DNA from 2 places in the Bacillus sp. CGMCC 1.16607 genome. Region 2 is predicted to be linked to the other one. Evidence: riboswitches for the same ligand, from Rfam matches in the RefSeq annotation. Region 2 holds a riboswitch; the other holds the start of a gene.
The links. Region 2 has a riboswitch for thiamine pyrophosphate ahead of ACFSO7_RS15950 (ABC transporter substrate-binding protein). Riboswitches for the same ligand answer to the same signal wherever they lie in the genome.
Positions count from the first base shown of each region.

Region 1: another riboswitch for thiamine pyrophosphate. It lies ahead of thiT (energy-coupled thiamine transporter ThiT); the one in region 2 lies ahead of ACFSO7_RS15950 (ABC transporter substrate-binding protein).

Region 1 is NZ_JBHUJX010000036.1:314,395-320,304, forward strand. Features, by position in the region: gene ACFSO7_RS23920 (glutathione S-transferase family protein) at 1-416, shown strand, start outside; gene ACFSO7_RS23925 (GNAT family N-acetyltransferase) at 446-967, shown strand; gene ACFSO7_RS23930 (LytTR family DNA-binding domain-containing protein) at 1,101-1,538, shown strand; gene ACFSO7_RS23935 (DUF3021 family protein) at 1,553-1,987, shown strand; gene ACFSO7_RS23940 (alpha/beta hydrolase) at 2,171-3,475, shown strand; gene thiT (energy-coupled thiamine transporter ThiT) at 3,615-4,208, opposite strand; TPP riboswitch at 4,275-4,377, opposite strand; gene ACFSO7_RS23950 (helix-turn-helix transcriptional regulator) at 4,683-5,645, opposite strand; gene ACFSO7_RS23955 (GyrI-like domain-containing protein) at 5,756-5,910, shown strand, end outside.
Region 2 is NZ_JBHUJX010000023.1:9,494-15,403, forward strand. Features, by position in the region: gene ACFSO7_RS15935 (ABC transporter ATP-binding protein) at 1-632, opposite strand, end outside; gene ACFSO7_RS15940 (ABC transporter permease) at 629-1,393, opposite strand; gene ACFSO7_RS15945 (thiamine-binding protein) at 1,390-1,683, opposite strand; gene ACFSO7_RS15950 (ABC transporter substrate-binding protein) at 1,699-2,661, opposite strand; TPP riboswitch at 2,919-3,026, opposite strand; gene ACFSO7_RS15955 (hypothetical protein) at 3,356-3,781, opposite strand; gene ACFSO7_RS15960 (DnaB-like helicase C-terminal domain-containing protein) at 3,845-5,107, opposite strand; partial or broken gene ACFSO7_RS15965 (DnaD domain-containing protein) at 5,104-5,910, opposite strand, start outside.

The DNA of each region.
Region 1 (5,910 bases), on a different contig from region 2:
AGGAATCTTATGAAGCTGCCTATGAAGTATTGTTTAACAGATTGGATGAGCTCGAGCAAAGACTATCTAAACAGCGATTTTTATTCGGTGATTTTATTACAGATTCAGATGTACGGCTATACACCACCCTAGTTCGTTTTGATGCAGCTTATTTTACAGCCTTCAATACAAACCGAAAATTAATTAGAGAGTTTCCAAACCTATGGGGTTATGTACGTGATTTATATCAAACACCAGGTTTTGGGGACACGACGGATTTTGATGCCATTAAAAGACATTATCATTTATCCATTACGATTTCACCAGAAAAGTCGGAACCAAAAATTCTACCAAAAGGTCCTGACCTAGCCAATTGGAATTCAGAGCATCATCGAGGTGCATTAAGTGGACTAGAAGAAAAATTCCTCATTCATTAAAATGAAAAGGGTCAGGAGATGAAAACGGGATGGAAAAAATAGAAATTCGGAACGCAAAAAAAGAAATGCACAAAATCATTCGCGAACAAAGAATAGAAGCTTATCGTGAGTATATCGAGGTTCTACCTGCCGATCATTGGAATGCTTTAGAAAAGGCTATTTCTTCAACTATTGACGAGCAGGAGGGGGTAGAATTGATCGTTGCCATGCTACACGAAAAAGTCGTTGGAAGCGTTGCTTTATTTCCTGCTAAAGTGAATGCCTATGAAGGGTTTATCGGCGAACTAGACTATCCTGAAATCCGCATGCTAGCTGTCAATTCAGAAGCTCGGGGAAAAGGCGCAGCATCAGCTCTGATTTCTGAATGTATAAGACGTACAAAGGAAAAAGGATTCAACGCAATCGGACTACACACTGGGGAATTTATGAAAAATGCAATCAGTCTTTATGAAAGGTTCGGATTCGAACGCTTGCCCCAATTTGACTTTGAACCAGCCAATGACGGTATTATCGTAAGAGCTTACCATTTAAAATTTTCTAGTCAAATGTAGCCTCTGCTTAAAGCTCATATAGAATCCCAAAGCGGAATTCTAAACAACAATAATCTGATATAATGTAAAAAGGATAAAATCGAAAATCTTGAAAACTAAACCTGAATTAATTTGAATTTTCGTGGGTGATAATATGAAAATTTCAATAGAAGAAATAAACAAAGAACTGGTAGAAGAAATCCTCATTAGGTGTCATGAGATCGATGACGAAATACACGAAATTATAAACAAGCTTAAAACTGAAAATACCATTATACTTGGTTATCAAAATGATAAAGTTCACCGTATAAATCTTAAGGATATCTATTATTTCGAGGCAGTTGACGGAAAGGTATTTCTTTACTGCAAGGATAACGTTTTTGAAGTAAAACAAAAGCTATATGAGCTTGAGGAATTAATGCAAGGAAAGAACTGTTTTCGTGCATCTAAATCAACGATTTTGAACATAGCTAAAATTTCATCTATTCATCCATCCATAAGTGGCCGATTCGAAGCAGTGCTCGATAATGGGGAACGTGCTGTTATATCAAGACAGTATGTGCCTGTTCTTAAAAATATGCTCGGATTGTAAAAGGAGAGATACATATGAAGCTTTCCGAATTAGTACAAAAGATGATAAAGGATTTTTTAATTATCTTCGCATCCATCATCATAATTATTACTGTTTTGCGACAAATGTATTATCCCGATATGGCCTTTGATTTGAAGTCAATTTATATTATTATGGCATTTTCATTGTTAAGTGCTTTAATTGGATTTATTTTGTATTCACCTAATGATATAAGTGAGAAGAATATTCGAATAAGAATGGCTATTCATTTTTTCACTTTGGAGATTCTTTTAATTGTTCTTGGTACTGTTTTTGGCATTGTAAATAATGCATTAGATGGAATCATTTTGGCACTGCAAATTGCCGTAATCTATATATTAGTTCGCCTGCTTTCATGGCAAAAGGATAAAAAAGATGCTCAAAAAATCAACGAAAAACTAAAAACGTTTAAGAAAGACGTATTTGAGTAGGTAAATTCATAAAGCAGTTGTTGTCTGCGTGCAGATTATTTTGCGGTAAGCTATATAGCTTATCGCTTTTTTTGCATCTTATTTGCTCCTAGATACAACTTACCGTTTTTCTATATACTTCCTTACAGCCATTTTTTATGATGAGTTCATAAGAAATTTTCAAAAAAAGAAGGGGTAACTATTATGGGAACTTTACTATTATTGATTGCTTTGGCTTTCGAGATTGCATTTTCAATCTATTGTATAAGAACAAAGCAAAACCATAAAAAATTAAACAATTGGATCAGGATTACTATTTTTATAGCTTTTGTTATTCTCACACTTTCTTCGGTGATTGTGTGGAGTTTGCGCTGGGTGATGCTTACCATATTGCTTTTCATATTAGCGGTAACGGGAACGGTTTCTCTAATCCGTAACAAAACAAATACAAAGAACTACAAAGCTTCTAAAATTGTGTGGAAATCTATTTTGATGGTATTTGCATTCATATTTGCACTTGCACCAGCCATTGTTTTTCCGCAGCATAAATCACCAAAAGTGACAGGTGAATATGAAGTGGCAACGGCTAATTACACATATACTGACAAGAACCGTATAGAGGAGTTTACTGACAAGGGAGACAACAGATTTGTTAATGTGGAATTTTGGTATCCTAAAAAGGCAGATGGAAAGTACCCTTTGTTAGTGTTTTCACATGGAGCAACTGGTATTAAAACAAGCAATACCTCTACCTATACAGAGCTTGCAAGCCACGGTTATGTAGTGGTTTCCATCGATCATCCGTATCACTCTTTTTACACTGCTTCAGAGGATGGAACGAAAGCTACGATTAATGCAGATTATAACAGTGAAATCAGCAATCTCAATAAAGATGGCTTTTATACGAGGGAAGAAGAATATAGCCTTATTCAAAAATGGATGAAACTGCGAACAGACGATATGAATTTTGTCATCAATACGATCGTTGAGAAGGCCCAAAGTGAAAATGGCCCCGTTTATCAATTAATCGATACTGAAAAAATTGGTGTGTTCGGGCATTCCATGGGTGGAGCTGCAAGTGTTTGGATAGGTAAAGAGCGTGATGATGTAGATGCGGTTGTAAATATTGACGCCCCGTTCTTTAGTGAACTTGTATATGATAAAGAAATGAAAGATTTTGTAGCGAATGATGAAGACTTCAAAATCCCATTATTTAACATTTATTCTGACGATGTTTGGGGACAACTCGAAAGCAACTCTACTTATGTAGCAAACAAACTCAATAATGAACACTTCAAAGATGCCTATACAACTCATTTTAAAGGTACAAAACACTTAAGTTTGACCGACTTACCGCTTTTCTCTCCTATATTGGCAAATATTATGCAAGGCGGAAAAGCTGACATTGATCAATATTACTGTATTGAGAAAGCAAATGAACTCATTCTTGAATTTTTTGACTATGAATTAAAGGGGATTGGGGATTTCGCTCTAGAAGAGACGTATTGATTTACATTTATAATGTTAAGTATAACTTCAACTATTGCTTGAATACTAAGAAAGCGATCTACATTTGCAGATCGCTTCTTATTTTGTTAAGGAACTAAAGGTGCAATAGCTCCCCATAGTGCCTTTTTCACGTATTTATCTACAAATTTTCCGCCATAGGTCGGGTATTACCTGTGACTTTTATTAATCGAGGTGCAGTAGACACTAACAGTACTGCAACAATCGAACATAAAACAAAGGCTCCTAGCATAGTTACCCCATTTACTGATAATGAGAAAAGAACTGGACTCATACCCTCTGGTGCATATTCACCAAAGAAAATAACTCCTGCAATGAAATGCCAGAAATAGCGTGCCAGACTTCCAACAAATATGGCCGTGACAATCCAGCTTAAAGCTTTTTTCTTGTTACCACTATTTAATTCCTTTTGGATTAAATGATGGAATAGACCAGCAAATCCTATACATGCAAATGCAATGAAATATTCAATAAAGGCTTGAACAGGTGTAGCAATCCATGCATCTCCCATTACAATTTGAAGAATTCCCCAAAGTAGACCAGAAATCAAGCTAACTCGAATTCCCCAGCGAAAAGCTAAAATAAATATTGGGATCATTGCAACTGAAATCGAAATATTAGGTGTTGGTTTAATCGAAGGCAATAAATCTAAAACAATGGCGAATGCTGCAAAGAAAGAAGCCTCAATTAACGCAATTAAACTCAATTTTCCCATAAAAAAATCTCCCCTTTTTGTAATACGTTACCTCAAGGGGAGAATAGAAATCCATGCAAAATAAAGACTCTACTCATGCCACATTCCTACGCTAGAATTAACTAACAGGTTCGAAGGGTCAGAACACTTATGTGCTCACTCTCAGCAAAACGCTCCCCTTGTGGTTACGCATATGTAATTATTACCAAATTAGTATATAATACTTTCTAAGTTTTGGGAAGACTTTATATGATTAGCTCACCTGTTAAGCCTTCCAGAAAAAAGGAAGGGACTTATTCTAGTTCTGTAATTTATTTTACTAAACAATATAAGTACTATAAATATAAGTACTATAATTGCAGGAAGCTTTTTTAGTAACAACGACTTTCCTGTAATAAATGAGTTGAAAAGTGAATAAATCTCTTAACTAAACAGTGTGTGTACGAAATCGGCAACTGGACAAGCTCATAATTATTTAGTTTTAACTGGTACTACTTATGGGCAGAATAAACTTAATCTCTCTTGTAAACCTTCTAAGACTACCTCTGGCACTTCCCTGACCTTGATATCTTCACCTAAGAAAAGTAGCCAATTTGTTATTTCTAATAATTCTTCGGGATTATGAACATTGATAAAAGTCTTTAAAATGGCTGTGCTTTGGTAAGGATTGGTATAAGAAATGGAAATCTTTAAAGGATGATACTTTTTAAACTGGGCAATCGCCTTTGGACCAAGTTCAAGGACAAGGTTGATTACTTCCTCCTGCTTACTTAATTTTTCTAAAATCTTTTTCTTACTTAATCTATTTTTTATAGGGTATGGTTCGACATTGACGAGATGATCGACAGGGAAAATCCACCTCTTTTCATCTTTTAAGTCTAAGCCTTCAATCAGCCAAAGGCTTTTTTCACGATAAAGGTTCAAAAGATAAATGGAGTAAGATTTTATTAATTTCCCTTCTTCGATAGTAATCAATAAATAGCGATCCAAAAGAAGGATTTGAATGAGCCTTTCTAACATTGGATGGGGTAGGTCTGAAAGATCAAGAAGGTCGGGATTATTGGGGTTGGTCCCTTCAAAAAGCAAGATTTGATTTAAAAGAACAAGTTCATCTTGTTGGTTTTCTGAGATGAGGCCAAGCAATTTTTCAGCTAAAGACTGACGACTCTTTAGATAGGGGAGTTGCTGATTTCTTGTAGCCATAAAGGCAATAAAAAGAGCTTTGATCTCATTATCAGTAAAGCGAACAGTGGGGAGGACAGAGTTATTCATGACAAAATAACCGCCATCCCTTCCAACTTCAGCGACAAGCGGCATCCCCATGGCTTCAATTTCTCTGATATCTCTAATAGCTGTCGAACGTGAAACATTAAATTCTTGCATGATTTCAGAAATAGTAAAGTGGGCGCGGTTGTTGATATACCGCATGATGATATTAATCCGTTCAACCTTTTTCATGGGGACCTCCTAAACAGTATCATTTTTTGACATGATTTAAGGCTATTATAAACTCATCAAGTGAAAAGACAAATCATTTGATTAATTTTATAAAAAGGAAGGTTTTGAAGATGGCTAATTATACTTTAGAAGAAAAAGAAGGCTTTACCGTTTTAGGCATTGGAACTGAACTTAAGAGCCATTATACAGACTATGCTGGCATAACTAAAGAAAAGGCAGACTTTTGGCAAGCTGTTACACAAGATGGAGGGCTTGATGCTTTAAA
Region 2 (5,910 bases):
ACTACTTTGGCTGGTCTTTCTGATAAAAGATAAATTCTGTCTGATAAAAACAAGGCTTCCTCAATGTTATGCGTAATAAATAGAATTGATTTTTTTTCCTTTTCCCAAATGGATAGTAACCATTTTTGCATATCGAGTCTCGTAAATTCATCTAAAGCTGAAAAAGGTTCATCCAAAAGCAATAATGATGCTGGACTAATCAGTGCGCGGATAAAGGCAACTCGCTGCTTCATGCCGCCAGACAGTTGATGTGGATACACATTTTCGTACTCTGCTAAACCTACTTTACTCAACCAGCTTTTGGCTTCCTCCCTATTCATTTTTTTATGTAATTCTTGACCTAAGACAACATTTTCTAATACACTTCTCCATGGCAAAAGAGAGTTTTGCTGGGGCATGTAGCTTATATGTCCCGTTTCACCTGTTATTTTTTTATCTCCTAGAAAAATGTCTCCTGATTCAGGATTCAATACCCCGCCAAGACATTGAAAAATAGTACTTTTCCCGCTTCCTGAAGGTCCTATGATGGAAACAAATTCACCTTGATTTACTTCTAACGAAATAGCATCCAGAACTTGACCCGTTTTGGCAAAAGATAATGAGATGTTCTCTGTTCTTATCACTGAATTCATTTTGTTCCCTCTTTTGGCATCCACTTTATCATTCTTTTTTCAATTAATTCAATTATAAGATAAAATGTAAGACTTAGTATGATGATGATAAAAATAGCAAGGAATACGCGATCTGTTCGAAATGAAGATGAAGATAAGGTCATATACACCCCTATCCCTTTTTCTGAACCTAACCACTCTGAAATAACAGCACCCATCACACTATAGGTGGCCGATATTTTCAACCCAGAAAATATGGGTGGTAACGCGTTAGGAAACTCGATCTTCGTAAAAATTTGCCAAGTAGTAGCTCCAGACATACGCATATAATGCATTAAATCATTAGGAACATTTTTAAAACCGTCTAGCGAAGCAATGGTGACTGGAAAAAAACAGATAAGCGTTAAAATAATCATTTTTGGTAAATAGCCGAAGCCAAACCAAATAACTAGCAAAGGTGCTAACACGATAATCGGTATATTTTGCGACAATATTAAAAAGGGATAAAACATTTTTTTTACACTTGGAATCAAATGAAGAATAATAGCTAATAGGATTCCAAAAGAAGAACCTATGATTAATCCAACGAAAGATAACCATGAAGTTGCCAATGCATCAGGTAGAAAAAGAGAATAATTTGTGATTGCTTCTGTAAAAATGATAGATGGTGAAGGTAGTAGCCATTTTGGTATTTGGCTATAGCGGGATATACATTCCCAAATGATGAAGAAAAGGACGAGGACCAATAATGGTCTCCATCCTTTTGCAAATAATTTGATCATGGTCGATACTTCTCTGTTAAAGTATCCATGGTAATCCCTTCAGGTTGAAATAAAATTTTCACTTGAGAGATCACATTTCGACTACCTAGTTCTACCATTTTTTTATTCATCTTTTCTATGATACTTAACAATTCAGTTAAGTCACCCTCCATTGTTGTTTCTAGTGGGTGAACTTCGTATTTAACTCCAGCTTGATTGATGACTTCAATTGCTGCATCAACTAAAGCATATAACTCTTCACTGCTTTGTGCTTTCGGTATAATTTGTATACTCACTAATGCATTGGGCATCTTCTAAAGTCTCCTTTATTTAGGTAAGTATTCATTCGTAAAGGCTTTTTCAGCGTCTAATTCCTTATCAAGTAGTTCATTTTCAAACATCCAAGTACTATAGTTTTCCCATACTTCTAATTTTTGCTCTCCCCAACGCGCAGCATCATCTTGATATTTCGACGATAACCATTCTTGGCTTTTCTTAACAAGCTCTTGATCCAATTCAGGTACAGCCTTGATTAAAATATCTGCACTGTCCGCTGGGTGATCAATCGCGAAATTGTAACCTTCTGAAAGGGCAGCCATAAATTCTTTAACGGTTTTCTCATCATTTTTTATCATATCTTCATTCGTTGAAATAACAGGCGTATAATAATCGAGTTTATCAGAGTAGTCTGTTAAATAAACCATATTGATTGGTTCATTTCTTAATTCAGCTTCTACCCCAGTCCAGCCATAAAAAATCCAAGCAAAATCGATATCACGTTTTACAGCAGTAAAGAAATCAGAGTCACCCATATTCACAATCTTTACTTTGTTCACATCGGCATTTTCTGTATTCATAATCGATGTGATAACAGCCTTTTCAATTGGTGAACCCCAACCACCATAGGTTTTGCCAGCAAAATTTTTTGGTGAAAGGATGTTTTTCGTTTTTGGCGATGCAAAACCTGACGTATTATGCTGAATAACAGCTGCTAATGATACTAATGGGATTTCTTGAATTCTCGCTTGAGTAATCGCTTCTTGATAGCTCACACCAAATTGTGCTTTACCAGAAGCGACAAGTTGATCGGCTCCTGCGTCACCAGGCATGACAATCTCAACATCTAAGCCATGCTTTTTAAAATATCCTTTTTCCTTCGCTACATAAATCCCTGTATGATTCGTATTTGGTGTCCAATCAAGAACAATGGAAACCTTTTTCAAACTTTTATTCTCACTTGCTTTGTTCTCTTTTTTACTTGAATTACATCCTACTAACCCAATTACCATTAGTAAGGATAAAAATAAAATGGAAATCTTTTTCACAATTTTCCTCTCCTAAACAAAATGTTAGACAATGAAGGTGGAAAAGAAAGATGGGATAAAGTTAAAATGAAAGACTATTTTCGTCATTTTGTTTTTTTCGTGTCATTTAACTTTAGTAATCTGAGTTGATTGTAACAACATCTATGTGAAAATAGCCAAATAAAAAAACGCTCAGGGCATCCCAAGCGTTTGTCATAATCCATAATAAACGGTCAAACTTCGTCTATTAGAAAGATGTTCCCTACGCTGGTACTAACCAGATCAGGTTAAAGGGTCAGCATCTTTGGATACTTTCTCAGCCAGCACTACCGGCTCCCCTACATTCCCAATTCTCCAATTGTCTATTACACTATACAAAATAACTCCGTTTTCGTCTAGTGAATAAACAAAGTAATTTATTACAGGTTTTCACTTAACTATCCCTCTAGTAATTTTGTCTTAAAAATCATCCCCATTTCGAATTGCCATAATATGTTCATCTTTTGTTAATGGAATCTGGCTTCTCCTTTTCATACAAGTCTCCACTCATTTATCTTCTTACTAATACTGTCTGATTATATCTATCTAGTGTTCAACTGGTTTTGGACATTTGTGTTGTATAGAAATATTTACCCACTTTAATTGTGTAGATAAAACTTGATAGTAGTTCGTATCCACTTCACACAATTTTTTTATAATACCCCGCTACAACCGGAAAACTAACAAATTCCTTCCTCATCTCCCGTAACGAAATCACCTCATTCCCTCTAATAATCTCAAAATCTAGCGGATATTCATGACAATTCACTGGGGTTTGATGAAATGTTTCTTGATAGAATTGGATAGCATCTTGCTCGCTGACTGCAAAGATAAATATAAACTCCTTCCTACTTCTCCTCAGTGAGTAGATGTTTACCTTATGAATACCTAATACATTGTTCTGAACCAATTCAGCTACTATCTGATGATCAGCTTGATATAAGTCTATTTTGGATATGTCATCATCTAATAAAATTTTCTCTTCCGCTAATAAATGGTAAAGGTAATGAGCCAATGAGGAGTATTCATTGGTAAAACAATCTAAGTATACCTCTTTCACTAACATGGAATCATACCTCGATATCCGACTTATTTTCGTAGACTTACTAATTAAAGCTTTAATGCAATTTTAACAAAGTGGTTGACTCTGTTCCTTTCGCTCCTCAATCCTCCCTGTGTTCAAATTATAATTGACTGCGACCTGCCCAACTGGACCATTTCGATTTTTCGAGACGATGATTTCAAGATAATGATTCTGGGTTTTCTTTTCATAATAAAATTCACGATATAAGAACAAAATGACATCAGCATCCTGTTCCACACTGCCCGATTCCCGAATATCAGACATCATCGGTCGTTTAATGGCCCTTGATTCCACCGATCGATTTAGCTGTGCTAGACAAATCAACGGGCAATTAAAATTCTTTGCCATCGTTTTTAGAGATCTGGATATTTCCGTAACTTGAGAATGAGAATTGCCTCCGTATGATTGACTTGAATGTATGAGTGTCAAATAATCGATAAAAATAATGGGCTTCTTATATGGAAATTGATTCATCACTTTTCTCGTTTTCGCTCTCATTTCCGCAATTGTTTGTCCAGCCCCATCGAAAATTTGTATATTCGTTTCATTGAGATCACCAATCACATCCGACCATTTATTCTTTTGACTTTCAGTTAGCATTCTTTTTGGATCTCGCAATTTTCCACGGTTGAAGTCGCCTGTCGAAGCAATTAATCGCTTGGTTATCAGCTTCTCAGGCATTTCTAACGAAAATATAATTGGCATATAGCCTTCCCACCCCGCCAATTTAGCAAAATGAAGCATCACGTCTGTTTTTCCCATGGAAGGTCTTGCTGCAAGAATGGTCACTTCCCCATCCCGAAACCCTCCTGTCATATTGTCTAGCTTTTTGATACCTGTTGAGGCACTTTTCAATGTGAATTGATCTTCCCAGGGTGCTTCATATATAGCTGTCAATGCTTGTTGTATCGATGTATGATCATCCATTTTCATCGTGTTAATTTTATCTAATTCGCCAATGACTTTTGCAATTTCCCAATCATTCATGGCAGCGCGCGTTAGGATGTTTCTCTTTTCACGCTCCTTCCACAGATCTAGTATTAGCTTCTCTACCCCTTCAAATTTCTCAACATCGGCATAGGATAACAGCTCCGAAAGGTAAGACATCCCACCAAATAACTCCAGGTCAGGTAAGGTGGTAAAGGTAATGAGATCCACATTTTTACCTGATTGGATTAACCCTGACATTCTTCTCATTAGCTGTTGATGTCTTGTACTTTCTAGTTGTTCAGGTTGAATAACAGTATCCTTGAGCAAATACTCCGCTTTCATCAAGGTTCCTAAGAACACCTTTTCTACGATACTCACCAATCTTCACCTGCCGTTAGATCGAGTTCAAAGTCAGCTGGCATCTCACTTCCGCTAGAATTCGATTCGATTGATTGTTTATGCTTAGGCTTCTGATTTTTCTGATACGAATCAATTTCTTCCACGGTCAGTAAAGATTCATTTTCCCAGTTTTTCAGAATGCCAACCACATAGTTTAGTTTTCGTTTATTATTGGCACACGCAATATTCATGGCTTTTAAAATCACTTGTTTCGGATGTAAAAAGCTAGAATCATCTAACCAGGCTAATAGCTGCTCTTTTGCATTCAAGTTCGAAAAACCAAATCCATTATTGTCCCAAAACTTGATAATATCTATCACATCTTCTTTTTTGGGAGGATGAATGAATGGATTTTCTTTAATTGGGTGAAAAGCTTGTTGTTGTTTTTCATTATCATTTTCTAGTGTTGATTGCGGCAAAAATGGATCGTTAAGCTCTTCACCTTCAGGATCTACGTATAAATCATCGCGATCATGGTTTATCACTCCTTCTTGTTCACAAAAGGATTCAAATAAGCTCCTAATTTCCTCTTTTTGAATCGATTCCGAAATATATCGAATAAGTGAGGTATCCTCGACCTCTTTTAATTCGGAATAAACGCAATCCATGACAGGCTTTCCACCTTTTTGCAGGTTATACTTTCCCCAGTTTTTAATAGCGAGTTCTCTTGTTTCCGGATTATAACGGATCAGCTTGAGATGATGGATAAATCGATTCAACACTTTCGATAGAATAACCCAAATCAAACGCCATTCTTTTCTTCGTAATTTGATAGATTCCAG